One region of the Serratia sp. CoH_122_TC_1 genome, then DNA from elsewhere that is predicted to be linked to it. Evidence: predicted binding sites of a transcription regulator. Region 1 holds the regulator's gene; each other region holds the start of a gene.
What was found. Region 1 encodes LexA, which represses DNA repair genes until DNA is damaged. Its sites were predicted from a motif close to TNCTGTATGTACATACAGNA; they were not measured.
Positions count from the first base shown of each region.

Region 2: the regulator LexA is predicted to act here: its motif matches at 6,738-6,757, upstream of dinB (DNA polymerase IV).
Region 3: the regulator LexA is predicted to act here: its motif matches at 1,193-1,212, upstream of umuD (translesion error-prone DNA polymerase V autoproteolytic subunit).

Region 1 is NZ_JBXWLA010000005.1:54,084-64,099, reverse strand. It holds gene AC2FC2_RS07860 (quinone oxidoreductase) at 1-558, shown strand, start outside; gene pspG (envelope stress response protein PspG) at 878-1,096, opposite strand; gene dusA (tRNA dihydrouridine(20/20a) synthase DusA) at 1,247-2,266, opposite strand; gene AC2FC2_RS07845 (tetratricopeptide repeat protein) at 2,474-3,007, shown strand; gene AC2FC2_RS07840 (RNA polymerase sigma factor) at 3,097-3,546, shown strand; gene AC2FC2_RS07835 (anti-sigma factor family protein) at 3,543-4,301, shown strand; gene zur (zinc uptake transcriptional repressor Zur) at 4,479-4,991, shown strand; gene AC2FC2_RS07825 (CsbD family protein) at 5,083-5,292, opposite strand; gene dinF (MATE family efflux transporter DinF) at 5,560-6,900, opposite strand; gene lexA (transcriptional repressor LexA) at 7,118-7,726, opposite strand; gene AC2FC2_RS07810 (diacylglycerol kinase) at 7,848-8,216, opposite strand; gene plsB (glycerol-3-phosphate 1-O-acyltransferase PlsB) at 8,366-10,016, shown strand, end outside.
Region 2 is NZ_JBXWLA010000007.1:219,059-229,074, reverse strand. It holds gene AC2FC2_RS11395 (NADH:ubiquinone reductase (Na(+)-transporting) subunit B) at 1-1,139, shown strand, start outside; gene AC2FC2_RS11390 (Na(+)-translocating NADH-quinone reductase subunit C) at 1,129-1,923, shown strand; gene AC2FC2_RS11385 (NADH:ubiquinone reductase (Na(+)-transporting) subunit D) at 1,916-2,545, shown strand; gene nqrE (NADH:ubiquinone reductase (Na(+)-transporting) subunit E) at 2,552-3,148, shown strand; gene nqrF (NADH:ubiquinone reductase (Na(+)-transporting) subunit F) at 3,164-4,387, shown strand; gene AC2FC2_RS11370 (FAD:protein FMN transferase) at 4,388-5,419, shown strand; gene nqrM ((Na+)-NQR maturation NqrM) at 5,427-5,654, shown strand; gene AC2FC2_RS11360 (glycerophosphodiester phosphodiesterase family protein) at 5,692-6,576, opposite strand; gene dinB (DNA polymerase IV) at 6,772-7,833, shown strand; gene pepD (beta-Ala-His dipeptidase) at 7,912-9,372, opposite strand; gene gpt (xanthine phosphoribosyltransferase) at 9,697-10,016, shown strand, end outside.
Region 3 is NZ_JBXWLA010000021.1:1,641-11,656, reverse strand. It holds gene AC2FC2_RS22730 (Y-family DNA polymerase) at 1-744, opposite strand, end outside; gene umuD (translesion error-prone DNA polymerase V autoproteolytic subunit) at 744-1,169, opposite strand; gene AC2FC2_RS22720 (plasmid segregation protein ParM) at 1,455-2,411, shown strand; gene AC2FC2_RS22715 (plasmid partitioning/stability family protein) at 2,417-2,800, shown strand; gene AC2FC2_RS22710 (hypothetical protein) at 2,793-3,134, shown strand; gene AC2FC2_RS22705 (DNA methyltransferase) at 3,706-4,350, shown strand; gene AC2FC2_RS22700 (YubE family protein) at 4,367-4,588, shown strand; gene AC2FC2_RS22695 (antirestriction protein) at 5,012-5,437, shown strand; gene AC2FC2_RS22690 (DUF1380 family protein) at 5,494-5,898, shown strand; gene AC2FC2_RS22685 (ribulokinase) at 6,590-6,880, shown strand; gene AC2FC2_RS22680 (ParB/RepB/Spo0J family partition protein) at 6,968-9,031, shown strand; gene psiB (conjugation system SOS inhibitor PsiB) at 9,066-9,503, shown strand; gene AC2FC2_RS22670 (plasmid SOS inhibition protein A) at 9,500-10,016, shown strand, end outside.

The DNA of each region.
Region 1 (10,016 bases):
CTGTTCCATGCCGCCGCTGGCGGTGTTGGGCTGATTGCCTGCCAATGGGCCAAAGCGCTTGGGGCAAAATTGATTGGCAGCGTAGGCTCCGATGAAAAAGCAGAGTTGGCGAAACACGCCGGCGCTTGGGCAACCATCAATTACCATAAGGAAGACATCGCCGCGCGCGTGGCTGAGCTGACACAGGGCGAAAAAGTCGGCGTGGTGTATGACTCCGTTGGGCAAAGTACCTGGCAGACCTCGCTCAATAGTCTGAAGCGACGCGGGTTGATGGTCAGCTTCGGCAATGCCTCCGGCCCGGTTACCGGTGTCGATTTGGCGCTGCTGAACCAAAAAGGCTCGCTGTATGTCACCCGCCCTTCCCTAAACGGCTACATTACCAACCGTGCTGAACTGCAGTTTGCCAGTAATGAACTGTTTTCACTGATCGGCAGCGGAGCCATCAAGGTCGACGTGAAGGAAGAGCAGAAGTTTGCGTTGGCCGACGCACAGCGCGCGCATCAGGTGTTGGAAAGCCGCAGCACCAGCGGTTCAAGCCTGCTGATACCCGGGCGCTGAGATCGTCCAATGTGCCGTTATGACCAATAGAAAGGGCTCCGTAAGGAGCCCTTTCTATTACTGCGTTTGTAGGGGTAGAGCAGAGTCCGCCAGAGACAGGGGTTGCTTGAGCAACACGCATATTTGGTATTACTGCCTCTTGCGGTGATGAAATAGGTCGCATCGCTGCATCAACAAACATCCTAACAGCCCGGAAACGCAAAAAACATGGCTAATGCGGCGCGTTAGCATTTAAAGCACCAACCTGTGACCGCTGCCACATTCAGAGCAGGTCTGTTGCGTATATTTCAGCGTGACCGACTGATTATTCGACAAAAAGTCAGTAACGCCGGATTTGTGGTTTCTGCATCGAACGGTATATCCACACGCCCACAACAGCCAAAATCAGCCACGGTAACAGTTTAATCACCATCGCAAACAGGCCACCAATCAACATAAACGCCGCAGCAACCAGCAACGCGGCGAACACGCCCAACAACGAAATCCCGGTCACCATCAACATGACGATAAAACCGATAAGAAAGAAGAGTTCCAACATGATTTTGCTCCTTCGCAAAACGAGGTATCTGCTGAGGTATTACAAAAAGCATGCCAGAAACGTGAGAAAACTAAGTGATTGAAATTAAAAAAAAGGCATGTCGCAGCGTGCAACATGCCTGGTCAAAAACACTAATTTTTAGTCAGATTTTTATACCGTTTCCGCTATCTCGGTGCGCGGCAGGCGCACTAAATTCAGCGCCTGTTCAACCACACGCGCATCGGCCCCCGGCTTATGCGCATTTTCACTCAGGTGGCGGCGCCACTGACGTGCACCTGGGACCCCTTGGAACAAACCAAGGATATGGCGGGTGATGTGGCCCAAATAGGTACCATTTGCTAGCTCGCGCTCGATGTACGGATACAGCGACTCGATAATCGCTATGCTGTCCATAACGTCGGTCTTACGGCCAAACAGTTCACTGTCAACGCGCGCCAGAATGCCCGGGTTCTGATAGGCTTCGCGCCCCATCATTACGCCATCCAAATGCAGCAGGTGTTGTTTTGCTTCTTCCAACGTTTTCACCCCACCGTTGATGGCCAGGGTCAGCGTGGGGAAATCACGTTTTAACTGATACACACGTGGATAGTCCAACGGTGGCACTTCGCGGTTCTCTTTCGGGCTCAGGCCTGACAGCCAGGCTTTGCGCGCATGTATCGTGAACATGTCGCACTCGCCGCGCCCGGCAACGGTGCCGATAAAATCACACAAAAACGCATAGCTGTCCTGATCGTCAATGCCAATACGGGTTTTCACCGTCACAGGAATCGACACCACGTCACGCATCGCTTTGATGCAATCGGCAACCAGCGTTGCCTGCCCCATCAGACAGGCACCGAACATGCCATTCTGTACCCGATCGGATGGGCAACCGACATTGAGGTTAATTTCGTCATAACCGCGCTGCTCAGCCAGTTTGGCACAGTGCGCTAACGCAGCCGGATCGCTACCGCCTAATTGTAGCGCTACCGGGTGTTCCTCTTCGCTGTAAGCCAGGTAGTCACCCTTACCGTGGATAATCGCCCCGGTAGTCACCATCTCGGTGTACAGCAGCGTTTCCTTGGTCAACAGGCGGTGAAAGTAACGGCAATGACGATCGGTCCAGTCGAGCATCGGCGCGATGGAGAAACGATTGGCGGCGTATTTTGAGGCGTTATTGTCTGTCGTCATGCTGGGCTACTGGCTACCTGATTCTGTCTAGGATTCAACGAACGGCGTGCTGCCGCAAACGGCTATTATACCGACAATCGGCGGCATTGGGAAAACTGACGCGCCTTAAGATTAAAAAACAACCGGAAAAAATGAATAAACGGGCGCTTTCAGGTGTTATCTCAGCAAGGGTGCAGCTCCGCGCCCTCTCCCGATGAGGAAACGACCATGAACAATTTCGTTAAACGCCTGCTGCTCCCCGTCATTGCCAGTTCTCTGTTGATTTCCGGTGCCGCGCTGGCAATGGGAGGAGATGGCAGCGGCCAGACTACGCCAACCTGCCCGAAGGGCCAGATATACGATACAAAAACCAAGACCTGCACGGTGGATAAAAGCAGCATGATCAACGACAACGATCGGGCGAACTATGCTTATGCACTGGCAAAAAGTGGTCGCTACCAAGAAGCTCTCGACGTGCTTAACACGCTGAAGGATCCCAATACCGCCGTAGCCTTGAATTACCGAGGTTATGCCACCCGCAAGCTTGGCCGCACCGACGAAGGGATCAGCTACTATTTAAAATCAGTAGCACTCGATCCGAAATACCCAAAAGTCCGCGAATACTTGGGTGAAGCCTATATGGTGAAAGGGCGCCAAGACTTGGCAAAAGAGCAACTGAAGGTGATTCAGTCACTGTGCGGTACCGGTTGTGAAGAGTACAAAGATCTGGCGGCTGCCATCGATCACCATCCAGAGTCATGATGTAACAGAGCCCGGAGGCGAACATCAGCAGAGATGCGATTCGCAACGAAATCGGTCAGTATCTTTCCCGCCTGTGGCGCTATGGCCTGGTGCTTTCCCACCGGCGGGATATTGCCGATGACTTGGTGCAAGCCACCTGCGTACGCGCCCTCGAGCGCGCCGCGCAGTTTGCTGTCGGCACGCGTATGGATCGCTGGTTATTTGCAATCCTTCACTCCATTTGGCTTAACGAGATCCGCGCTCAACATATCCGCCAGGGACAAGGTTTTGTCGACGTCGACGAACTGGCCGGTGCGGAAAACAGCGAGCAGCCTATCTGGGCCAATGAAGTGATGCAGCGGGTCAACCAACTGCCGGAGGCACAGCGCAATACGCTGTTTTTGGTGTACGTCGAAGAGCTTTCTTACCGTGAGGCCGCTGAAGTGTTAGGTGTACCCATTGGTACCATAATGAGTCGCCTGGCGGCAGCGCGACTGAGGTTGGCGAACGACAGCATGCTGCAAACCCGCTCACCGCAGGCAAAAGGAGGACAATCATGAGCTCAACCTATGCTGCGGATGAACTACTGGTCGCCTATCTGGACAATCAGTTAGACCCACAACAACGCCTGCAACTGGAGCAACGCTTGGCTGGAGAACCTGCGTTGGCTGAGCGTTTGACGTTGCTGGCGCGCAGTAACCTGCCCTTTAAGCAAGCATTCGCCCCTTTGCTTGATGAGGCCCCAGTGCAACAGTTAAGTGAGGCATGGCCACTCACCGTCGCTACCCCGCAAACGGGCATCAGCCGTCGCGGTCTCATCGCTGCGGCCGTCGGCTTCTTGGCGCTCGGGATCGCAGGCGATCGCGTCTACCTGCAGTTTAATCAGCCAGAGGACAACTGGCGTGGCTTGGTCGCCCAATATATGGCGCTGTACACGCCGGAAACGCTGGCAGGTGCCGACGAATCGGCCACGCAGATTGTCGCTCAATTACAACAAACCGGCGATCGACTGGGTATTAGCCTTCCGGCACAAAAACTGGTGTTGAAGGGTGCCGAACTGAAAAACGCCCGCGTGTTGGCCTACGACGATCGACGCATCGCGCAATTGACCTGGCTAGATACGCAATATGGCGCACTGGCACTATGCATTATCCAGCAGACGGGCCAACAACAACCGGCCGAAAGCGAACGCCGCCAAGGCATGAACGTCGTCTATTGGGCCGATGGCAACCATGCCTTTATGCTGATTGGCCATAATCCAACGGGTGAAATGACCGCGTTAGCAGCCCACTTGCAACACGCTTTATCAACCTGACCCCCTTGCGCCCTCCCGCCCACTGATGAGTAAGTTGTGAATAGCGTCACATTTCTGGCGCGCAACACGCGGTCAACCGGGCAATTAACGCGCCATATCAGAGGAAAAGGGGCCGACTCTCGGCGATTTGGCTGAACCATGTTAAAATCGGCTTTTTTACGTACCGGGAAATTTGCCATGAACTCAAACACCCAGGAAAAGCTGCTGGCGCAGGCTGAACAACTCTGTCAGCAACGCAATGTGCGACTGACACCGCAGCGGCTGGAAGTGTTACGCCTGATGGCACAACAGCCCGGTGCCATCAGCGCTTATGACCTGCTCGATTTACTGCGCGTTGCCGAACCCCAGGCCAAACCGCCAACGGTTTACCGCGCGCTGGACTTCCTGTTGGAACAAGGCTTCATTCACCGGGTCGAGTCAGCCAACAGCTACGTGCTGTGTCATCACTTCGAACAACCTATGCACACTTCCGCGCTGTTTATCTGTGATCGTTGCGGTCAGGTGACAGAGCGCACAACTGAAGGGGTTGAAGATACGCTGCAAAAACTGGCCAAAGAGTCGGGGTTTGTACTGCGTCACAGCGTAGTGGAAGCACACGGCCTGTGCGCCGCTTGCGTTGAGGTAGAAGCTTGCGACAGCAAACATGATTGCGGCGAACACGACCATAGCATTGCCATCAAGAAGAAATAGACAGGGTTAGCAGGCACCTCCTTGTGTCTGCAGGCCTGGCACCAAGGGGAAGGCGCCAGACTTTCGGCCGCATCCGCTGCGGCCCATCGCGCTACCAGCGATATTTGTTATGATCTTCCCAAGACTTCACTTCTTTCTCGGCCGCCTCTTTCTGGTAGCCGTAGCGCTCCTGGATTTTACCGACAAGCTGCTCGCGTTTCCCTTCGATGACCGTCAGGTCGTCATCGGTCAGCTTGCCCCATTTTTCTTTCACTTTCCCTTTAAACTGCTTCCAGTTACCGTCGGCTTGATCTTTGTTCATAGTATCTCCGTTAACCTGTGGTGAGTCAGTTTTAACTACTGCTGGCTGAGGATACGCCCCGTTTATATTGCCAGCCACACGATTAATTATAGATGCAGATAGCGACAAACAAATAAAAACCAGAATTAAAATCCATTTTTAAATTTAAAATAAGAAAAAAACGCCAACAAACAACTTACTACACGACTTGGCTAACCGACGAGAATATGTAACAAAATACAAACAAACACATAATTAAAATTTATGTATTTGCAAGAAAGGCTATCGTCATTGTGCTGCTGAAAACCAGCTGCCACGCAGCCTGTGACGGTGCCAAATCCACCCAAGCGCGATGCCGCGCAGCGCAAGAAAGACCGCCAGCGCCAACCACAATCCATGATTGCCCAAGACAGGCACGGTCAGCAGCGTCAAACCGTAACCCGCAGCCGCCACGGCCATGCTGTTACGCATTTCTGCACCGCGAGTCGCACCAATGAACATGCCATCCAGCAAATAGCACCACACCCCAACCAGCGGTAGCACCACCTGCCAAGGTAAATAGTCATTCGCCATCGCACGCAGTTCTGGCAACGAGGTCAACGCCGCAATGATTTGCTGCCCGGCAAAGGCATAAACCACACCAAAGGCTAGCGCCACTAAACAGGCCTGCCGGCAAGCCGCGCGCCACACCTTACGCAATTGACTGTCATCTCTGGCACCATAAGCATGACCAGAATGCGCTTCTACCGCATAGGCAAAACCATCCAGTGCATAGGCGGTAAAGGTCAGCAAATTCATCAGTACCGCGTTTACTGCCACTACGTCACCGCCAAGCCTGGCGCCGAAGATAGTCAAGGATGCAAAGCACAATTGCAGCAACAATGAACGCAACATGATATCGCGGTTCAACGCAAGCAAACGCCGCAGATTACCGCGCCAGGCATGGCGCAACATCGGAACAGAAATACCGCGTATGCGCATCACTCGCCAGGACAGCCATAAACCCAGCAGCAGCGTAGCGTACTCAGAGACGGCGGTCGCCGTCGCGGCACCTTGCACATTCCAGCCCAGCCCCATGACCAACCAGATATCCAGAACGATATTCAACACATTACCGACTATCAGCAGGATGACCGGCGCCCGCACGTATTGCACGCCAAGCAACCAACCCAAGATCACCATATTTGCCAGCGCTGCCGGTGCGCTCAGCCAACGGATCTCAAGGAACAATCGTGCTTGCTTCAGCACCGCATCGTCACCGCCAACAATCTGCAGCGCCAGATCGATCAACGGATGGCGCAGCAACACGATAACGACGCCGGCCAATACTGCCAGCAACAGCGGCTGCATAAAGGCACGTGCCAATCCCTGTGGGTTTTGTGCGCCCAGCGCCTGTGCCGTCAAACCGGTGGTACTCATGCGCAAAAACAGCAACAACATAAACAGGAAGCTGGTTGCCATCGCCCCGACCGCCACGCCCCCCAAATAAACAGGGCTGTCGAGGTGACCTATCACTGCGGTATCGACCAACCCAAGCAGTGGCACGGTGATATTGGAAAAGATCATCGGTAGCGCGAGGCGCCACAAGGCTTTATCGGTATCGCTGGTGAAGGCGGAAAGCAGGCGCATAGTGGAATGTTCCCGTGTATACCCGTCATCTTTCAAGTTGCAGCGTTGTTATCTGCACTCGCTCATCCCCAGTTACTTACCTGAGTAAGCGCCTGGGGATGAGCGAGTTGGCCGCCTAGCTGCAACTTGAAAGCTATAGGGTATATAGTGAATCAGATATGACATCGCCCCAGAACTGGGGCGACTTAAATCAGAGGACGATGTGTAGGCGTGAGGATTAAACCCAGTCGCCATTGCGGATCACACCGACCGCCAGGCCTTCAATGGTGAAATTCTGCTGGCGCAGATCAACCACAATCGGTTGGAACTCGCTGTTTTCCGGCAATAACTCAACAACATTTCCGTGTTTTTTCAGACGCTTAACTGTAACTTCGTCTTCAATACGCGCCACAACGACCTGGCCGTTACGCACGTCCTGAGTTTTATGTACCGCCAGCAGATCGCCGTCGAGAATACCGATATCACGCATCGACATACCGTTGACCCGCAGCAAGAAATCCGCACTTGGCTTGAACAAGGAAGGATCCACTTTGTAGTGCCCTTCGATATGCTGCTGCGCCAACAGTGGCTCACCGGCGGCAACACGGCCGATCAACGGTAAACCTTCTTCATCTTCCATCAGCAAACGAATGCCGCGCGATGCACCAGAGACGATCTCGATGACGCCTTTACGCGCCAATGCTTTCAGGTGTTCTTCTGCAGCATTTGGCGAGCGGAACCCCAGACGCATGGCGATTTCGGCGCGCGTTGGCGGCATGCCAGTGGACGAAATATGATCGCGAATCAGATCATAGACCTCTTGCTGTCTGGTAGTTAGTGCTTTCATTCCGCCCCCTGTTTGTTTATACAGTCTTGCTGTGAGTATATACAGGTAAGTGCGGCTTGGGAACCGAAGAATGAATAAAAATCAGGGATTAGCGACCCACGTCGCAACAGGGCCACCCCATTCAGGCAAAGTGTTGCCAGAGCACCGAGCCCCAGACAAACAACGCCAAAATAATCGCCAGTGAAACTGCTGCCGACCCCATATCCTTGGACCGGCCCGAAAGCTCATGATGTTCAGTGCCAACCCGATCGACAATCGCTTCTATCGCGCTGTTGAGCATCTCGACGATCATCACCAGCAGCACCGATCCGATCAATAAAATGCGCGCTATCGCACCCACGTCCAGCCAAATCGCCAGTATGATAGCCAGTACGGTGGCGACCAGTTCTTGGCGGAACGCCGCTTCATGCTGCCAGGCAGCGGAAAAGCCTTTATAAGAGTAGCCGGCGGCTTTAATAATACGGGTCAGGCCGGTTGCTTGGTTTGCCATGTTTTTTAGTGCCTTTCACAGAGGTAAGTCATAATTAAAGAGTCTAGGCCAGGAAATGCTTCCGGCTCTCGGTTTTCCAACACCACAGATCTGCTACCCGGTTTCTGGTATGCTTGCGACGCATTGCTAACAAGAGGCTTCACGTTGTTATGTCAGGTTGGCGTAAAATTTATTATAAGCTATTGAATTTACCACTTAAATTGTTGGTAAGAAGTAAGGTTATCCCTTCAGATCCGGTCACGGAGTTAGGGTTGGATCCCTCACGGCCGATTTTGTATGTTTTACCTTATAATTCCAAGGCGGATTTACTGACGCTGCGCACCCAGTGCCTGGCGCAGGATCTGCCCGATCCTCTCAATCCGCTGGAGATAGACGGCACCGTGCTGCCTAGCCACGTGTTTATTCACGACGGCCCGCGCGTGTTCCGCTACTACACACCGAAAGAAGAATCAGTAAAACTGTTTCACGACTATCTGGATCTGCACCGCAGTAATCCGGATCTCGATATTCAGATGCTGCCTGTTTCGGTGATGTTTGGTCGCTCCCCAGGCCGCGAAGGCCACGGCACGCCACATCTACGTCTGCTCAACGGCGTACAGAAGTTCTTCGCCGTGTTGTGGCTCGGCCGCGACAGCTTTGTGCGTTTCTCCAACACCGTCTCACTGCGTCGCATGGCGACTGAACACGGCACGGACAAAACCATCGCACAAAAACTGGCGCGCGTGGCACGAATGCACTTCTCGCGTCAGCGTCTGGCTGCCGTTGGCCCAAGTCTGCCGGCCCGTCAGGACCTGTTCAACAAACTGCTGGCGTCCAAAGCGATCGAAAAAGCGGTCGAAGACGAAGCACGCAGCAAGAAAATTTCCCATGAGAAAGCCCAGCAGAACGCCATTGCACTGATGGAAGAGATCGCCGCCGACTTCTCATATGAAACGGTGCGCCTTTCTGACCGCGTGTTGAGCTGGACCTGGAACCGGCTGTATCAAGGCATCAACGTCACCAACGCTGAACGCGTGCGCCAGTTAGCGCAAGATGGTCATGAGATCGTCTATGTGCCCTGCCACCGCAGCCATATGGACTACCTGTTGCTTTCTTATGTGCTGTACCATCAAGGCTTGGTGCCGCCGCACATTGCCGCCGGTATTAACCTTAACTTCTGGCCGGCTGGCCCCATCTTCCGCCGCCTGGGCGCCTTCTTTATCCGCCGGACGTTCAAAGGCAACAAGCTGTATTCGACGGTGTTCCGCGAATACCTCGGCGAACTCTTTAGCCGCGGTTACTCCGTGGAGTATTTTGTCGAAGGTGGCCGTTCTCGTACCGGACGCCTGCTGGAACCGAAGACCGGCACCCTGTCGATGACCATTCAGGCGATGCTGCGTGGCGGTTCTCGCCCGATCACACTGGTACCGATCTACATCGGCTACGAGCACGTGATGGAGGTGGGCACCTACGCTAAAGAGTTGCGTGGCGCGACCAAAGAAAAGGAGAGCCTGCTGCAGATGCTGCGTGGTCTGCGCAAGCTGCGTAATCTCGGCCAGGGTTATGTCAACTTCGGTGATCCACTGCCGTTGACCACTTACCTGAACCAGAATGTGCCCCAGTGGCGCGACGCGATTGATCCGATCGAATCCCAGCGCCCAAGCTGGTTAACGCCGACGGTCAACGATCTGGCTGCCAAGATCATGGTGCGTATCAACAATGCCGCCGCGGCTAACGCCATGAACCTGTGTTCTACGGCGCTACTGGCTTCACGCCAGCGCTCGCTGACCCGCGAACAGCTGTTAGAACAGCTGGAATGCT
Region 2 (10,016 bases), on a different contig from region 1:
ACACCCCAGGTCTGGTAACGCGCGGCGCTTCACACGTGCGCGATGCCATCGATCTGAAACGTATGATGATCCTGGTGTGGCTGGCGGTATTCCCTGCGATGTTCTGGGGTATGTACAACGTCGGTCAACAGGCCATCCCGGCCCTGCACCACCTTTACAGCGGCGATCAGCTGCAACAGGTGCTGGCGGGCGATTGGCACTACCGGCTTGCACAATGGCTGGGGGCGTCCCTGGCGGCGGATGCCGGCTGGATCAGTAAAATGGTGCTGGGCGCCTGTTACTTCCTGCCGATCTATGCCGTGGTGTTTCTGGTCGGCGGCTTTTGGGAAGTGCTGTTTGCCATCATTCGCAAGCATGAGATTAACGAAGGTTTCTTCGTCACTTCGATTCTGTTTGCGCTGATCGTGCCACCAACGCTGCCTTTATGGCAGGCCGCACTGGGTATTACCTTTGGTGTGGTGGTCGCGAAAGAGATATTTGGCGGCACCGGGCGTAACTTCCTTAACCCGGCGTTAGCAGGGCGTGCGTTCCTGTTCTTCGCTTACCCGGCACAGATTTCTGGTGATCTGGTGTGGACCTCTGCTGACGGCTTCTCCGGCGCAACGCCGCTCGCGCAGTGGAGCGTGGGTGGGGCGCATAGCCTGAGCAACGTGGCGACTGGCCAGTCTATCAGTTGGATGGATGCTTTCCTCGGTAACATCCCCGGTTCAGTTGGTGAAGTTTCTACGCTGATGATCCTGCTTGGTGGCGCAATAATTCTGTTTGGTCGCGTGGCGTCCTGGCGCATTGTCGCCGGCGTGATGCTGGGCATGATGGCGACGGCCTTCTTGTTCAATTCCATCGGTTCTACCACCAACCCGCTGTTTGCCATGCCGTGGTACTGGCATCTGGTGTTGGGCGGTTTTGCTTTCGGCATGATCTTTATGGCCACCGACCCGGTTTCTGCCTCGTTTACCAACAAAGGCAAATGGTGGTACGGCATTCTGATTGGCGTGATGTGCGTGCTGATTAGGGTTGTCAATCCAGCCTACCCGGAAGGCATGATGCTGGCGATTCTGTTCGCCAACCTGTTCGCGCCGCTGTTCGATTATCTGGTGGTGCAGGCCAACATCAAGCGGAGAAAAGCCCGTGGCGAATGAATCTAAAAACGACAGCATCGGTAAAACGCTGCTGGTGGTACTGCTGCTGTGCCTGGTGTGTTCTGTGGTGGTGGCGGGTTCCGCTGTCGGCCTGAAGTCCAAACAGCAGGAACAGAAGTTGCTCGACAAACAGCGCAATATCCTCGACGTGGCAGGCTTGCTGCAACCGAAGATGGAAGGTGAGCAGGTTAAAGCGTTGTTCACACAACGTATCGAACCACGCTTGCTGGATTTAAACAGCGGTGAGTTTGTGACGGGCAAGGCGGCTGCGTTCGATTTGGCTGCAGCATTGCGTGACGACAGTAAAAGCGCGGCACTGCCGGCAGCTCAGGATCCGGCAGGTATCAAACGCCGCAGCAATCAGGCAGAGATTTACCTGGTGCGTGACGATAGCGGTGCGGTGAATAAAATTGTCCTGCCTGTCTACGGCACTGGCCTGTGGTCGATGATGTACGCCTTTGTTGCGTTGGATAACGACGGTAACACGGTGAAAGGGATCACTTACTACCAGCAAGGGGAAACTCCGGGGTTGGGTGGTGAGGTTGAGAATGCCAGCTGGCGTCAGCAGTGGATCGGTAAAAAGCTGTTTGATGACAACGGGCAGCCGGCGATCCGCGTAGTGAAAGGCGGGGCGCGTCAGGGGGATGAACACGGGGTGGACGGCTTGTCCGGCGCCACGCTGACCTCCAACGGTGTGCAGCATACTTTTGACTTCTGGTTGGGCGAGCACGGCTTTGGCCCGTTCCTGAAAAAAGTTCGTGAGGGAGCGCTGAAAAATGGCTGATTCCAAAGAGATTAAACGGGTCCTTTTGGGGCCGTTGTTCGACAACAACCCGATCGCCCTGCAGGTGCTTGGGGTCTGTTCTGCGTTGGCCGTGACCACCAAGCTGGAGACGGCCGTGGTGATGACCATTGCAGTGACGCTGGTAACGGCGTTCTCCAGCTTCTTTATTTCACTGATCCGCCACCATATTCCAAACAGCGTGCGCATTATCGTGCAGATGGCGATTATCGCGTCATTGGTCATTGTGGTCGATCAGCTGTTGCGTGCCTATGCGTTCGAGATCTCCAAGCAGCTGTCGGTGTTTGTCGGCTTGATCATCACTAACTGTATCGTGATGGGGCGCGCCGAGGCCTATGCCATGAAGTCGCCGCCCATCGAGAGTTTCATGGACGGTATCGGCAACGGGCTGGGCTACGGCGTGATCCTGGTGTTGGTCGGTTTCCTGCGTGAGCTGTTCGGGTCTGGCAAGTTGTTTGGCATTCCCGTGCTGGAAACGGTGCAGAACGGCGGTTGGTATCAGCCAAACGGCCTGTTCCTGCTGGCACCGAGTGCGTTCTTTATCATCGGCCTGCTGATTTGGGCGCTTCGCACCCTGAAACCAGCGCAGATCGAAAAGGAGTAATGGCCGATGGAACATTATATCAGCCTGTTTGTACGTGCAGTGTTCGTTGAGAACATGGCGTTGGCGTTCTTCCTGGGGATGTGTACCTTCCTGGCCGTGTCGAAGAAGGTATCGACCGCTTTTGGTTTGGGCATCGCGGTGACCTTGGTGCTCGGGATCTCCGTACCGGTGAACAACCTGGTCTACAACCTGATCCTGCGTGACGGCGCGCTGGTGGAAGGTGTTGATCTGAGCTTCCTTAACTTCATTACCTTTATCGGCGTCATTGCAGCGCTGGTACAGATTTTGGAGATGATCCTCGATCGCTTCTTCCCGTCGCTGTACAACGCACTCGGTATTTTCCTGCCATTGATCACAGTGAACTGCGCCATTTTCGGTGGCGTTTCCTTTATGGTGCAACGTGACTACAACTTTGCCGAATCGGTCGTGTACGGCTTCGGCTCCGGCACTGGCTGGATGTTGGCGATTGTCGCGATGGCGGGTATCCGCGAAAAACTCAAGTATGCCAATGTCCCCGCTGGGTTACGCGGTCTGGGCATTACCTTTATCACCACCGGGCTGATGGCGTTGGGCTTTATGTCCTTCTCCGGTGTTCAGTTGTAAAGGCGGGAAGAAGATATGGAAATTATTTTAGGCGTCGCGATGTTTACCGGCATCGTCATGGTGCTGGTGCTGCTCATCCTGTTCGCCAAATCAAAACTGGTGAACACCGGTGACATCGCGGTGGAAGTTAACGGCGATCTGGACAAAAGCTTTACCGCTCCGGCGGGTGACAAGCTGCTGAATATGCTCTCCAGCCAGGGGATCTTCGTTTCGTCCGCTTGTGGCGGCGGGGGATCTTGCGGCCAGTGTCGTGTCGTGATCAAAGAGGGCGGCGGCGATATCCTGCCGACCGAGCTGTCACACATCAACAAGCGTGAAGCGAAAGAAGGCTGTCGATTGGCCTGTCAGGTGAATGTGAAGCAGAACCTGAAAATCGAGTTACCGGAAGAGATCTTCGGCGTGAAGAAATGGGAGTGCGAGGTTATTTCCAATGATAACAAAGCCACCTTTATCAAAGAGCTGAAGCTGAAAATTCCTGACGGTGAAGACGTGCCGTTCCGCGCAGGTGGGTTTATCCAGATTGAAGCGCCGGCACACGACATCAGCTACGCCGATTTTGACGTACCGGACGAGTACCGTGGCGACTGGGACAAGTTCAACCTGTTCCGCTACCGTTCGGTGGTGAATGAAACCACCGTGCGTGCCTATTCGATGGCGAACTACCCGGACGAAAAGGGCATCATCATGCTCAACGTGCGTATCGCCACGCCACCACCGCGCGATCCGGACGTGCCACCGGGCATCATGTCTTCCTACATTTGGTCGTTGAAGGCCGGTGACAAGGTGACCATTTCCGGGCCGTTCGGCGAGTTCTTCGCCAAGGACACCGACGCTGAAATGATCTTCATCGGTGGCGGTGCGGGTATGGCACCGATGCGTTCGCATATCTTTGACCAGCTCAATCGTCTGAAGTCGAAGCGCAGAATTACCTTCTGGTACGGTGCGCGTTCACTGCGTGAAATGTTCTATGAGGACGATTTCAATCGGTTGCAGGAAGAGAACGAGAACTTCACCTGGCACGTGGCACTTTCCGATCCGCAGCCGGAGGATAACTGGACGGGTTACACCGGCTTTATCCATAATGTTCTGTTGGAAAACTATCTGCGGAATCACCCTGCGCCGGAAGACTGCGAGTTCTATATGTGCGGTCCGCCAATGATGAACGCTGCGGTGATCAAGATGTTGAAAGATCTGGGTGTCGAAGACGAAAATATCATGCTCGATGACTTTGGTGGCTAAATGCGTGGATGGGCAATGAAGGGGTTAATAACGACGGTGGCGCTGAGCGCCACCCTGTTATTGACTGGCTGCGGGCCGGAGCAGGTGAATCTCGACGGTAAAACCATGGGGACGTCTTATTCGATCCGCTATGTTACCGGCGACGACACGCCGTCTGCCGCTAAAATACAGGCGGAGATCGACAAGCGGTTAGAGTTGGTCAACGATCAAATGTCTACCTACCGGCCGAATTCCGAACTGAGCCGCTTCAATGCCAGCCGCGTCGTGGATAAGCCTTTCCCGGTCTCTGCCGCGACGACCGAAGTGGTGCTGGAAGCGCTACGGATTAACCGCGTCACCGATGGCGCTCTGGACGTGACCGTCGGGCCGTTGGTCAATCTGTGGGGGTTCGGGCCAGAAGGGCGACCGGAAAAGGTACCGAGTGCTGCGGCACTGGAACAACGTCGCGCCTGGACGGGGATCGACAAGCTGTCGGTGCAGGGCAATGCGTTGGTTAAGCGCATTCCAGAGCTATATGTGGATCTCTCTTCGATCGCGAAAGGCTATGGTGTGGATGTGATTGCCCAATATCTGCAATCGCAGCAGGTTAAAAACTACATGGTGGATATTGGCGGTGAGGTGCGTACCCGTGGCCATAACGGCGAGAAAAAACCATGGCGTATTGCCATTGAGCGACCAACCGCCGGCATGGAGCAGAAAGCGCAACTGGTGATCCAACCGGGTGAGATGTCGATCGCCACTTCGGGCGATTACCGCAACTACTTCGAGCAGGGCGGCGTGCGCTATTCGCATACGATAGATCCCATCACCGGCCGGCCGATCCATCACCATTTAGTGTCGGTCACGGTGTTAAGCCCTACCTGTATGGCTGCCGATGGTTTGTCGACCGGGCTGAACGTTTTGGGGCCGGAACGCGGCATGGCGCTGGCGAACCTGATGGGGATCCCGGTGTTTATGATTGTGAAAACCGCGACCGGTTTTGAAGAGCGCTACTCCGATGCGTTTAAACCCTATTTGAACAATAACTCGTGAGGTCGCTATGTTGACCGTATTTATCGCCAGCTTCGTGTTGTTTCTGCTGATTGTCGGCGGGATGTCATTGGGCTACGTGTTCAAACGCAAAAGCCTGCAAGGCAGCTGTGGGGGTATTACCGCGCTGGGGATGGATAAAGTGTGTGATTGCCCTGAACCTTGCGATGCACGCAAGAAGCGTCTGGAGAAAGAGGCGATGCGTCAGAAGCAGTTGGACAAGCACCGGATTATTTGAATACAAGGGGCGCATGCAGCGCCCCTTTCGCTATCTGTTATTTGGCTTGGCGAAAGCTTTTCGCCTCGGCCGGTGAGTTGACCATCACGCCGTCTACACCCAACGCCAGCGCCTGCTGGTATTCCGCCGGTGAATTAATGCCGAACAGAATAATGTGTGCAGGTCCTTGCGAACGGAAGCAGTCGATCGACTCTTTATCCCAGGTCAAAAACGCCTTGGAACGCCCTTCACCCAGCGTAAATTTCTCCACGACTTCCACTTCTCGCTTCAGTTCCAACCCGTACCAGCGCGGTTGCTGATTATCGGGTTTCAGCTCGCACTGATGTGACAGGCTGATATTTGCCAGCAGGTCGCGGGTTTCATCGCGCGTCTCAAAACGTTTGATGGCTTTCGGTAGCGCCTGCAGATAGTTGGCATCGGTGGAATACACGCGGGTGCGGTCCAGGCTGTTGGTTTTCTCCAATGTCGCCAACAGGGCTTTGCCGAATTGAACAGGGTCTGCGTCCGGCGACTTGATATCCAGATAGAAGTTGACCTTGGGGAACGCCGCCAGAATCTCATCCAATCTTGGAATGCCAATGCCTTTTCCGCGGAACGGGTGTGCCTCGCCTTGGGTGAATGACCAACCGGCATCGACTTTTGCCAACTGCGCGGCGGTAAAGGCGGAAACCAATCCCTGTTCGTTGGTCAGCGCTTTCAGATCAGAAGGGCGATGCAGCACGATCGCGCCGTCTTTGGATTCCTGTAAGGTGATCCAAATGGCGTCTGCGCCGTTTTTCAGTGCCGTTTCTATAGCGACGCGGGTGTTTTCAGGCGCGTCGGCGGTTCCACCCCGGTGCGCAATAATGGCAGGGGCGGCCTGAGCGGCAATGGATATCAGAGATAAAGCAGAAGCCAACAAATAGACAGATAATGTTTTCATGTAGGGCACCATCCTGTGCGAGGCGTTATGGTTGTCAGTCACTGGGGGGATTAATTTTCACAGCGTACTATTGAAAAATTACGCTTTTTTAACAAGTCGAAGATAATTGGTTGAAACCCTGTTTTCTTCGAACTGAACCGAGGCTTGAGCTTTCTCTTTTTGCCTGTATACTTATACAGTGTTATTGGAGGCGCAATGCGTAAAATCATTCATGTCGATATGGACTGCTTCTTCGCAGCGGTAGAAATGCGCGACGATCCCAGTTTGCGTGAGATTCCGCTGGCGATCGGCGGCAGTGCCGATCGGCGCGGGGTGATCAGCACCGCCAATTATCCTGCGCGTCGTTATGGTGTGCACAGCGCGATGTCGACAGCGATGGCACTCAAGCTTTGCCCGCATCTTAAACTGCTGCCAGGCCGTATGGCTGCCTATAAAGAAGCCTCGCAACACATCCGCGAAATCTTTGCGCGCTACACCCCGCTGATTGAACCGTTATCCCTGGATGAAGCCTATCTGGATGTGACCGACTGCACCCAGTGCAACGGTTCGGCGACGCTGATCGCCCAGCAAATCCGTCAGGCTATTTCCGATGAGCTGAACCTCACCGCGTCTGCCGGTATTGCCCCCATCAAGTTCCTCGCCAAGATTGCTTCAGAGCTCAATAAGCCGAATGGGCAATACGTCATCACGCCGGCGCAGGTGCCGGCATTTTTACAGCAACTGCCGCTGAGCAAAATCCCCGGCGTGGGGAAGGTGACCGCAAAACGGTTGGAAGAGGTGGGGCTTATCACCTGCGCAGATGTGCAACAGTACGATCTTGCTGCTCTGTTAAAGCGCTTCGGCAAGTTTGGCCGTGTGCTGTGGGAGCGCTGCCAGGGGATAGATCTGCGTGAGGTTTCGCCAGAACGGCTGCGTAAGTCGGTGGGGGTTGAGCGTACGCTGGCGGAAGATATCCATGACTGGGAGGAGTGTGAAACCTTGATCGTCGATAAGCTCTATCCCGAGCTGGAGATGCGGTTGCGTAAAGTGAAACCGGATCTGCACATTGCCCGCCAAGGGGTGAAGCTGAAGTTCCAGGATTTCCAGCAAACGACGCAGGAACACGTCTGGCCGGTGCTCAATAAAGACGACTTGATCAACGTGGCACGGCAGGTATGGCGCGAGCGGCGTGAAGGGCGTGGGGTGCGGCTGGTCGGCTTGCACGTGACGCTGTTGGACCCGCAACTGGAGCGTCAGCTGCTGCTGCCGTGGGAATAATAAAGGCGCAATGCAAGATTGCGCCTTTATGTAAACGGCTCGGTCATTTTTGGGGTTCAGCGTGCCGAACCCGGCAGATTACGCGCGCTCCGGGATAGCCTTCAACAGTGCGGTCAGCAGCTTCCAGTACAGGCCCACGCTTTCGATATGCACTTGTTCATCCGGCGAGTGTGGCCCGGTAATGGTTGGCCCAATTGATACCATATCCATATTTGGATACGGCTTTTTGAACAGGCCGCATTCCAGACCGGCGTGGATCACCATGATGTTTGGCGTCTTGTTAAACAGATCCTGGTAGATCTCACGCACCAGGTGCATGACCGGTGAGTCAGCATCTGGCTGCCAGCCCGGGTAGCCCCCTTTTGGTGCCACTTTGGCGTTAGCCAATTGGCCCAGAGCGGTCAGCATACCCACCACATAATCTTTGCCACTGTCGATCAGTGAACGGATCAGGCAGATGATTTCTGCTTCGCTGTCGCTGGTGGTGACCACGCCTACGTTCAGTGAGGTTTCTACCACGCCTTTGACCGCGTCGCTCATGCGGATCACGCCGTTTGGTGTGCCATTAAGCAGCGCGACGAAACGCTGTTGGCAGTCGACGGTCATTGCCTGAGATGCACTGGTGGTTGGCTCCAACAGCACGGTAATGTTTTTCTCTTTCGCGGCCAGTTCGTTTTGCAAGGTTGCCAGAAACGCCTGGGTCAGCGCTTTCAAGGCATCGGCTTTTTCGGCCGGTACGGCAACCACTGCAGAGGCTTCACGCGGGATAGCATTGCGCAGGGTACCGCCGTTCAGATCCAGCAGGCGCAGGTTCAACTCAGCGGTATGATCAAACAGGAAGCGTGCCAGCAGTTTGTTGGCGTTGCCCAGACCCACGTGGATATCGGCACCGGAGTGACCGCCTTTCAGGCCCTTGATCGTCAGCTTCAGGGTCTGATAACCAGCAGGTACGGCTTCGCGCTGCAGTGGCAGGGTGGTGATGAAATCAATACCACCGGCGCAACCCATGTAGATCTCGCCTTCTTCTTCGGAGTCGGTGTTGATCAGGATATCCGCTTGTAGCCAGTTAGCTTGCAGCCCGAATGCACCGTCCATACCGGCTTCTTCGGTCATGGTCAACAGCACTTCCAGCGGGCCGTGCTCAACGCTGTCGTCGGCCAGCACTGCCAGGGCAGAAGCCATACCGATACCGTTGTCGGCGCCCAGCGTGGTACCGCGTGCTTTAATCCACTCGCCGTCAATGTACGGCTGAATCGGATCCTTGGCGAAGTCGTGCACCGTGTCGTTATTCTTCTGTGGCACCATATCCAGGTGCGCCTGCAGGGCGACGGGCTTGCGGTTTTCCATGCCTTTGGTGGCAGGTTTACGCAGCAGAATGTTGCCTACATGGTCACGTTCGGCGTGCAGGTGTTTCTCTTTCGCCCACTCGAGGATGTGCTGTGCCAGCGCTTCTTCATGATAAGAAGGATGCGGAATAGAGCAGATTTTGGCAAAAATATCCCACAGCGGCTGTGGTGAAAGTTGAGACAATTCAGACACTATAAGTCTCCTGTAACAGCATTCTCGGCAAGGCGGGAATGCCGCTCGGTTAGGGTTAGGGGCATCTGTGCGGCTTTGGCACGATCTCCAGAGAATATCACTTTATTCCGGGCGGTGCCCGTACCGTATTGCGCTGTTTAAGCGCTTGATCACACTCGTTTGACGCGTCGTTGCTCATTTCTTCAGCATCAATCACCAGACGAATTACTTATGAATTCCACGGTTCAACTGGTATTTGGTGCGCCCAGTCTTTATAATCTCGCGCAACCTTTTTTCCCCTGATTACTGAGTAAGCCGCACCACTGCTGGCTGGGACACCATTCTATGAGCGAAAAATACGTTGTTACCTGGGATATGCTGCAAATGCAAGCGCGCAAACTGGCTCACCGCCTGCTGCCTGCTGACCAATGGACAGGCATTATTGCCGTAAGCCGCGGCGGCCTGGTGCCGGCAGCCTTACTGGCCCGTGAGTTGGGTATTCGCCACGTGGATACCGTCTGCATTTCCAGCTATGACCATGACAACCAACGCGAAATGAAAGTGCTCAAGCGTGCGGAAGGCGACGGCGAAGGCTTTATCGTGATCGACGATCTGGTGGATACCGGCGGCACCGCGAAAGCGATCCGTGATATGTACCCGAAAGC
Region 3 (10,016 bases), on a different contig from region 1:
AATCTGCTGCTTCGCCGGAGGCGCTTCTTCCAGGCTGATGCAACTTTCTCCATTCAACTCTCGGACCGTTCGTTCCAGCACGACATTGAAGTTCTTTCGGATGAATGTTGGGTTCGCCTGTGCTAGTTGCAGGGCCGTTGTGATCCCCATAGTGGCCAGCCTCTTCGAAATGCGGCGGCCGACGCCCCAGACCTCCTCGACAGGTTGCAGTGAAAGCAGTTTTTCAGTTCGTCTACGGTTGCCGGGAGTCAGCGCAAGCACGCCTCCAAACTGGGCCCATTCCTTTGAAGCCCACTGTGCTGATTTTGCTAGCGTTTTTGTTGGACCCATTCCTACGCCGATCGTTAAACCTGTACCATTCTGGACGTGACCACGCAACTGCCTGCCAAAATCCTCAAAATTCATGCAGTTGTCGATACCTCGGATATCAAGGAACATTTCATCAATACTGTACTGCTCGACACGTGCTGCCAGCTCCTCGATATGAGCCATGACTCTGTTAGACATACTCGCATATAGTTCATAATTACTTGAAAAAACATAAATTTTTCCAGATATACAGGTTTTTTTTAGCTGGAACCATGGTACCCCCATTTTGATACCGAGCTGTTTTGCTTCCTTCGAACGGGCAATCACGCAGCCATCGTTATTGCTGAGTACGATCACTGGCTTATCCCTCAGGTCCGGACGGAACACTTTCTCACAGCTGGCGTAGAAGCTGTTGACGTCGGCGAGAGCAAACATTAGTTGCAACTCCGTGTTTTATGGACGAAGGCCGTAACCACTCCAAATATCTGCAACTGCTCCGGGTCAGGATACAGGGTGGGATATGCAGGGTTCATAGCTTGGAGGGCTGGGTGGGGGGTAAGCAGCAGGCGCTTCACAGTGAATTCGCCCTCCAGTTCGGCGATCACTATATCCCCATGCTGCGCTCGTTCGGCTTTATCAACAATAAGCAGATCACCACTGTGAAGCCCAATATCGGACATAGATTCGCCGATGGCCCTGACGAAGTACGTTGAACTGCGCCGCTGAATACAGTAATCGTTCAAATCAAGCTCGCTTTCCATGTAGTCCTGGGCCGGTGATGGAAACCCACAGGGAACTCTGTCAGTGAATAGCGGTAATGCGAGCATATCCGGTTCCTCTGCTGCTTTTATAAACTGTATTGATGTCATTTTGCTCACCTATTCACTGTATTTATATACAGTCATTATTTTGGGGATTTTTAGATAAAGCAAGATGTAGCAGCAGTGTTTATTTCAATACTCTGTTTCAACGAGAAAAATAGTGAGGTTCAGAGGACTATTGCAAGCGCTGTCTGTGCGCTTTTAGTTCTCAAATTATTCTCAAATTGTTCTCATTTTCGCTTGATTAACACCTTCAATGCAGTACAATTCATATTGTTCTCAATTTATTCTCAAATTATTCTCGTGACGACAAAGGTGGGTACAATGAAAGTCTTTATTGATGATGGTTCAACCAATATCAAATTGCAGTGGGATGAGAAGGGCGTGACTAAACAGTCCATCAGCCCTAACAGTTTTAAGCGTGAATGGGCTGTTGCGTTTGGTGCCCAGCAGGCGTTTAACTATATCCTCAATGGAGAGCATTATTCCTTTGATGCCATCAGCCCTGACGCAGTTGTAACGACGAATGTGGCCTGGCAATACAGTGACGTGAATGTCATTGCTGTTCACCATGCCTTGCTTACTTCCGGCATTTCTCCTCAGGAAGTAGACATTATCGTTACTCTGCCCCTGGCTGAGTATTACGATAAAAACAACCAGCCAAACGAAGCCAATATTAAGCGTAAGGTGGATAACCTTTTACGTCCGGTCGAGCTGAATGGCGGCAGTACATTTACTATCCGCCAAGTCGATGTGATGCCTGAATCTATCCCGGCCGGCTTTGAGGTGGTGAAGAATCTCGATGAGCTGGACTCTTTACTGATTATTGATCTGGGGGGAACAACGCTGGATATTTCTCAGGTTATGGGAAAAATGCGTGGAATTTCCCGTATTTTTGGTGATTCCTCACTGGGGGTATCGCTGATTACCGGAGCCGTGAAGGATGCTCTCTCGCTGGCTAGAACTAAGGGGAGCAGTTATCTTGCAGACGACATTATCATTCACCGCAACGACGTTGAGTATTTGGCGTCCCGCATCAATGACACCTCCCGCATAGCTCTTGTCCGGGAAGCCATAGAAGGTGCACATACCAAACTGGTGAATCGCGTGATTGATGCAGTAAGCCGCTTTGAGGGATACTCTCATGTGATGGTCATCGGAGGTGGTGCGGAACTCATTTCAGATGCCGTCAGAAAACACTGTGCGGTCAGGGAAGGGCGTTTCTACAAAACCAGCTCGTCTCAGTTCGACCTTGTTAACGGCATGTACCTCATCGGATAATCAATATGGATACGCGACGCAAAATAACGTTTTACCTGAATCCTGAAACCAATGAAGCGGACCGTTTTGTCTGCCAGAAAACAGACGAAACCCCTCAGGGAGACAGGGGACGTTTGTGGCGTGCGGCGTTGCTGACCGGTTTTGCTTTTGGCAAGCAGGATGAACGGCTACCATATTTATTCAGCGAATTGCTGAATAACAACACCTCGTTTGATGATCTGCTTCAGTTACTGAAAACAGTTTATCCGCGAGAAACGGAAGCGCTGTTGCAGGGACAGGGCAGGGGAGCGACGGTCTTACCAGCCGTACCTGCACCCGATCCCGTTTCTTCGGATGAAGAAACCCGGGCCAATGCCCGGGGGTTATTCGGGACCTCGAATAATGGATAAGGTTAGGGATCATGGCCGGGAAGTCCGTCAGTTTTTGAAGGCTGCTCGTGAACTGCAGGCCCTGGGGCTGATAGAGGATGTCGAAAATAAGACGTTGGCAGCCCTTCAGGGTGAGCTTGTCAACCGTTCTTCTCTTGGTGCGGGTTTTAAGCAGAACTATCCAAGACATGGTGCGCGCTGGGAAGAAGACGAAAAAGAAAAACTGGTCGCACTGGCTCAAGCTGGCATGCTCGATGTCGATGCTTTTGCTCAGGAATACCAGCGTCGTCCAGAATCAGTTATTACTTACATGGTGCGTCTTGGTTTGTTGGATAAAACCCACGATCCGCGCTGACACTGCCAGACTATGAATTGGCGGCGAATCTGTCCGCCCCCCTTATTGAGTCAACCTTCACTCCATCGTCAGCAGTTACTCCCTCCCTCCGCTTAACAGTCGCACCGTGCCGGAAAAATTCAAGCCGCCGGCTGCTGTGCCCGTTCGCATTCCTTCCCCCTGGTCAGTCATTTGCGCTGCGGCCTTGCGTCCGGAGCTGGATTTTTTCCCTGCTCATCAGTTGAGTGCTGTTAGCCCGTGGTGTGGTTTCATCAAAAAGGATGTCGCTGCGCTCAGTTTTCCTCGCCGCCTGACGGCGGAAAATAATTCACCTGAATCTTCATCACCACCTGTTAAATCACACCTGCAGCCCGATGACATATTGGCAGCCCCCGCTGATGGCGTGGCGGCGGGCTGTGCCCGTCCTTCAAGCCGCTTTCGCGGCATATCCTCGCCGGCGATACGGCCCCCGACTCGGTATTCCACGGTCGGCCTGACACGCGGCGGTGCCTGCCTGCCATGACATCGGGCAGCAGGGAACGGTGGCCGTACCGGCCTCCTCCTGCACCCCTCGAATGGCGAGGTATTCCTTATGTCCCGATATATCCTGGGTGATTCCGTGCAGGTGATGGCCGACTTTCCGTCAAACAGCATTGACTTTGTGCTGACCGATCCCCCTTATCTGGTCGGCTATACCGACCGCAGCGGTCGCAGCATTGCCAACGACAAAAATGATGAATGGGTGCGGCCGGCGTTCCGTGAAATGTTCCGGGTGCTCAAGCCTGACAGTCTGGCGGTGAGTTTCTACGGCTGGAACCGGGTAGACACCTTTATGGCCGCCTGGAAACAGGCCGGGTTCCGCGTCGTCGGGCATATGGTGTTTACCAAACCCTACGCCTCCAAATCGGCCTTTGTCGGCTACCAGCATGAGTGTGCCTACATTTTGGCGAAAGGGCGCCCGGCATTGCCGGCGCAACCGCGCTCTGATGTGCAGCCCTGGGAATACACCGGCAATCGTCACCACCCGACTGAAAAGCCGGTTTCCATTCTGCAACCGTTGATTGAGTCGTTCACTCAGCCCAGCGCGATTGTCCTCGATCCCTTTGCTGGCTCAGGTTCGACTTGTGTCGCCGCCGATCAGGCCGGGCGGCGCTATATCGGCATCGAGCTTTTGGCGCAGTACCACACCATCGGTCAGCAGCGGTTGCATCGCCTGCGCGCCCAGTACGCAGCATAATAAAGGGAAATCAACGATGAACTACACCGGGAATGAAGACCTGCGCGCCGCAATTGCGGCACTGTCCAACGACATGTGTGAGATGCACCTGCGGCTGCGCGAGCTGGTCAGCGTGTATTTCTGGAACAGCGAGGTGTTGGCTGAATGCCTGGCCGGTCAGATCCTGCGGGACGCGCACGATCGTTACGTCGAAATCTATCAGGCTATCAACGAACTGGATCACCATTTCAAAGATTGAACCGCAGGCATTATGCAGCCGGGCAGGGAAACCTGCCCGGGTTGCCTCGCTGTAAGCCTGCGGACGCCAGGGCGCATCGAACGCCCCGCGTCCGTAGAACCGCCACGCGGCACTTGCCGGCGATGCCGGCGCCGCAAAGGACGCTGGCTGGGCCTGCCTACACCTCTCTAAATCTTTTCCCTTTGCGGCCCCGGCGTAGTGACGGCCTGTGCCGTACCCAAACGCTAGTCCGGCACGGTCGGGCTGCAAGGGTACGCTTCGCCGCCTCCTCACCCGTTCGCACCCGTTACGGCGCATTCAGCCCGCAACGGGCTTGCGCTGCGGCTTGCGGTGGCGCCCCTGCCTCCCTCCCTCGGGGCCGGCCTTTCGAATGGGTACGGCACCGGCCGGTGTCGCGAACCCTGAAACTCTGGAGGTAGTCCCATGCAACATGCTCATTCCGTCACGCTGCAAGTCTGTGAATCCGATCGTCTGTCGTTTCTGCCGGATCTGTTTGGCGAGGATTTTTTGCCCGCTGAAATGCAGGTGTATTCCCTCGCCGATCGCTATCTGCCGCAGTACACCGGCGGGTTTTGGCACTTCATCCGTTTACCGGAGGGGGGCGGCTATATGGCACCTGACAGCGATCGTGTGCACCTGATCAACGCTGATAACTGGTTTGACAAGACCCTCAGCGGTGACGCCGCCGGTATCGTGTTGACGGCACTGGCCATCAATCGCCGCTGTTGGTTGCATCACGATCGGGGCAATGCCGGACTGGTGAAGTTGCTTATGCAGCGGGAAGAGCAGCTTTGGCGCTATATCGAGACGCACCCGGAACGCGCCGACATCTGCCGCGCGCTGGACTGACAGGGATTTGAATACGGGCGGCTATGCCGCCCCTCATTAAAGAAGGAGGGTGAATTATGTTTGGCAGCGTGAAAGACGTGTGTGCGGAATTATTCCGTGAGTATGGCAGCGACGAACCTATTACCGTGCTGATATGGGACGCACACGCCGTGCGTTACTTTGCACAGGAGTGGAACCCTAACGACGGCGATGTGCTGGCAATACTGGAAACCATTGGCTGCTCTGATATTGAAGACTATCAGCGGTACGGTATCAATCAACAATACATTCAGGATGCAATAACGAAAATCGCCGATAGTCGCAGCCGGACTCGACAGGTCGAGGTGAGCGCCAGCGCACTGGAAACCGTGTTGGAACTGGCCGCGATTACTATAGATATAGACGACCCGGAAAGTTGGGATGAAGACACATCCAGGGGACAATGTGCTATCGAGGCGTTGCGGGCCGCGTTACATCCCTAGGTTATCACCACAAAGGGCCGTCAGAGCGGCGGCCTGCTTGCCCTGTGTACTTTGGCCGCGCGGAAAAACCTTGCCAGCCGCCTTCGGCGTCAGGCTACCGAAGGTGGCGGCTGCGCCGCCCTCTTTCGCTGCTGTGCGTGGGGCTGTTTAGGTGGATTGGGCATGACGGTTTATCGTCCTGGTCGAGTGATGCTTCCTGTTTCTGCATTTTTGGTTATGGGGCTTTGTACTGAGTGGATACCGGTATCGGGCGTCCGGGCGGGCTGTCGTGCTGCGCATGGCGCCGGCACACCGTCGCCCCCCTGCGGGCTTCCATCCCATGACGCAACGACACGCTTGCAGCGGCCACAGGCCGCGCCGCTCAGGGAAAACCGCGTAGCCGGTCGTTCCGTCCACGCTTTAAGGCCGCCCCAACGTTCGCTGTCGCGCCCGTTGTGTCGGGTTGATCCCTATTCAATCGGCCGGGTTGCATTAGCCGCAGTCAGTCTTCCCGCCGCAACTGATAACAGCACAACGCCTCGCTGAAACGGCAAGGGGTATATGAACTCCGTCAAAAACTTTTCCCTCCCTCCGGTCTTAAAAACTTTTTGTCTCCGCCCCTTGCCGCCGCTCCTCGCCGTGCTGGATCAGTTTTATTGCGACGGCGAATACTCACAGCGGCATCAGTTTTCAACCCACGGAGGATTTCAACATGGCTCAACAAAACGTCAACGACGCGACAACGAAGCCTACAGCAGCATCAGCACAGACCAACTGCGATCTGACCGTACCACAAGTGTATGACCTGTTTTGTTTCGTGAAGGCGGTTTGTGGCCGTTCGACTGGCACCAGTGAGCCTCCGGTTGTTCCGGCAGGGGCGGTGGAGGTTTACGCGGATTTTGGGGATTTCGACACCATCGCGGTCTGGATCGTCAACGGCTGGCCGGTTGCGGCCAGTGATCAGATGACCCTGACCCACTGGAGCCTGAATTTCAGGCGATAAAAAAGCAGCGTTTCCGCTGCTTTCTCACCGTCAGTCCTGACGCCATCGGGACTGGCACAACAGCAATAACATTGAAGGAGCTATCACATGTCAACTATCGAGTCTAAAGCACCAGCCACGGCCAAAGCAACCCGCACGGCCAAATCCGCGACGAAGAAAAGCGTCGTTGCGGAAAATATCGAAGCGGCACTGGCAAAAGCCGTGCGCAAAACGGCCACGCTCGGCCAGTTGGAACTGGACGGCCTGAACGTGCGCAAGAAAAAAACCTCACAGGCATCGATCGAAGGACTGGCCGCCAGTATCCGCTCGGTCGGGTTGTTGCAGAACCTGATTGTCTTCGAGATGGAGGACGGTCAGTTTGGCGTAGCCGCCGGTGAGCGGCGCACGCTGGCGTTGCGGTGGTTGATGGGGCGTGAAGACGACGCCGACAAGACTACGCCGGACGGCATCGTCAATGCGGGTTACGCGGTTGATGTACTGATCGTCAGCAAGGAGATGGCGCGCATCATTTCCCTGACGGAAAACAGCCAGCGCGAGCAGATGCACCCGGCTGATCAGGTCTTCGCTTTCCGTGAAATGTCGGCAGAAGGGCGTGCTCCTGCACAGATTGGCGGCCTGCTGGGCTTCAGCACCAAGCACGTTCAAAAATGCCTGAGGCTGGCGACGATGGCACCGGCACTGCTCGATGCGCTGGCCGACGACAAAATCACACTCGACCAGCTGCAAGCGCTGTCGGCAACCGAAGATCATCAACGTCAATGTGACGTGTGGATCAACGCGCACGGCTGGGCGGCCGCGCCGCAGCACCTGCGCGAGGCCGTGCTGACAGACGAAGTCTCGGCCAAAGACAACAGCCAACTGGCGTTCGTCGGGCGCGAAGCCTACGAGTCGGCTGGCGGCACCTTCAAATTCGATCTGTTTACCGACGAAGGTTTTTTGACCGAACCGGCGTTGCTGGAGCGTCTTACCCGCGAAAAACTGCACGCACTGGCGCAGCAGGTTGCCGAGTCCGAGGGTTGGAGCTGGGCGGAAGGCCGCATTTCGGCCATTAAAACGTGGGGTGAAGATGCTGAGCTGTACCGTGAGATGGCTGAACCGCTGCCGGAATTCACAGGCGACGAACAGGCCGAGATCACCCGGTTGAAAGCGCGGTTTGCTGCGCTGGAAGCGGCATTCGAAGAAGCGGATGCCGATACTGATACTGACGTGATGATTGCCGAAAGCGACGCTGTTCAGGCCGATATTGAGCGGCTCACCGAACAGGCGACTATCCGGTCATGGCCGCAGGCGATGCGCAGTACTGGCGGGGTAATGGTGTCTCTGCGTGGCGGGGACGTGGTTTACCAGCGCGGTATCGTGTTACGTGCGAGCGAAGCGACAACCGCGCCTGCCGGAGATGACAACGGTGACGGGACAGTGACGACCACGGAAACCGCACCGAAAACCAAGGAGAAAGGGCTGTCAGCGGCGTTGATCACCTGCCTGTCGGCAGAGCGCTCGCTGGCGGTGATGGGTGCGCTGGTCGAGAACCCGACTGTCGCGCTGGCACTGCACACCCACACACTGGCCGTGAAGGTGTTCGGCTCACGCTACGCCGGTTCGCTGCTCAAAACCGACCTGACACCCAAACGCGCGGAACTGCTGACCAAAGCTCCGACAGCGGAAGGAAGCTGCGCCGATCGCCAACTGGGCGAGCTGCACGCGCAGTGGGAGGCCAAATTGCCGCCGGAGTGGAATACCGATTTCACATGGTTGCTGACGTGGGAACAGGCCGACGTCGTGGCGCTGCTGGCGTACTGCGTCGGCCAGTCTCTCGATGCCATCCAGTTGTGGCCTGCGAGGGATGGCAAAGTTGGCGGTGAACTGACGGCACTCGAGCATGCGCTGGATTTCAATCTGCGCGAGTGGTGGCAACCGACCAAGGCCAATTACTTTGGCCGTATCAGTAAAGAGCTCATGAGCGATGCGCTGGTTGATGCCGGAAAAGTGGCGCAGGCGGCCTCGGTGCTCAAGATGAAGAAGGGCGACGCCGCGCAGCTGGCCGAGGACGAACTGAGCGCCAGCGGCTGGGTGCCTGATTGCCTGCTGCCCGCTAGCGATGAAGCTGATGCTGCTGACGATATTGCCCATCCTGATAACGTTGCTGCCTGACCGGAGGTGCCGCCCTTTGGGCGGCAATAACATCATGAAAAAATTGAACCTTGAGCAGTTGATGAGCATGAGTCCGCTCGATCTGGAGCAGTACCGTGAGCAGGGTATGGAGTACCGAGTGATGCTCAATTGTGCCGTACTGAGTCAGTTGACGGTGCCGGAAGGCTGGCGGGTCAATGCGGAAGAAGGCTGTGAATTTTGCGGGCGGGTGCCGGTCGTGTGTCGTATAAGCCCGGCAGGCGATGAGGCCACGGCGGTGTATCTGTGCAGCGCGGGAGCCGATGTTCCGGGTTGGTCGATGATACTTCCCTTTGACGATGGTCAGTCTCAGGCGTGGTTGTACCTGGATGATACCTATACACCGGCGATCGTTAATCGCGTACTGACGACTGTTGCCGTGTATTACCGGCAGGGGTTCTGGCGACCGGAGAAACTGGCAGTTGCACTGCGGATGGGAGGACATTGCCTGTGATCCCGAACCATATGGCTCTGGTGCCGTGGCACCCCTACCGGCAGGCGGTATGGTTTGCCATTGCTCAGGTTGAGGCCCGTCGCGAGACGGGCAGACGGCAGGCTGTCTATGCCTATGCCAACGCCTTTTTTCGTCAACTGACCGGACGCTCCACTATTTCAGCCAAGGACATGCGTATGATCGACATTACCTACCGCCCCGGCGATCGCCATCGGACTTCCTGTTTGGAAGACTATGTCGATGCGTTGAATACATTGATTGCCAGCCGGGGCGAGCAGTGTTATTCCCCGCTGCCCGGTGATACGCGAGATACGCTGTTCCCCGAGGTCAGCCGCCGCCGTCGGCAGCGTTTTGAGCACAAACTGGCGATGAAACAGACCCGGCAACAACGGCTAGAAAAACAGGTGAAGTGGCATAAGCGACGCCGCTATCAGGTCAGGCTGGCACAGGCGGAGATTGAGCTGGCGTTTGTGGCCCCGGGCGATCACGAGGATTGGTTAAAACGCTGGCAAC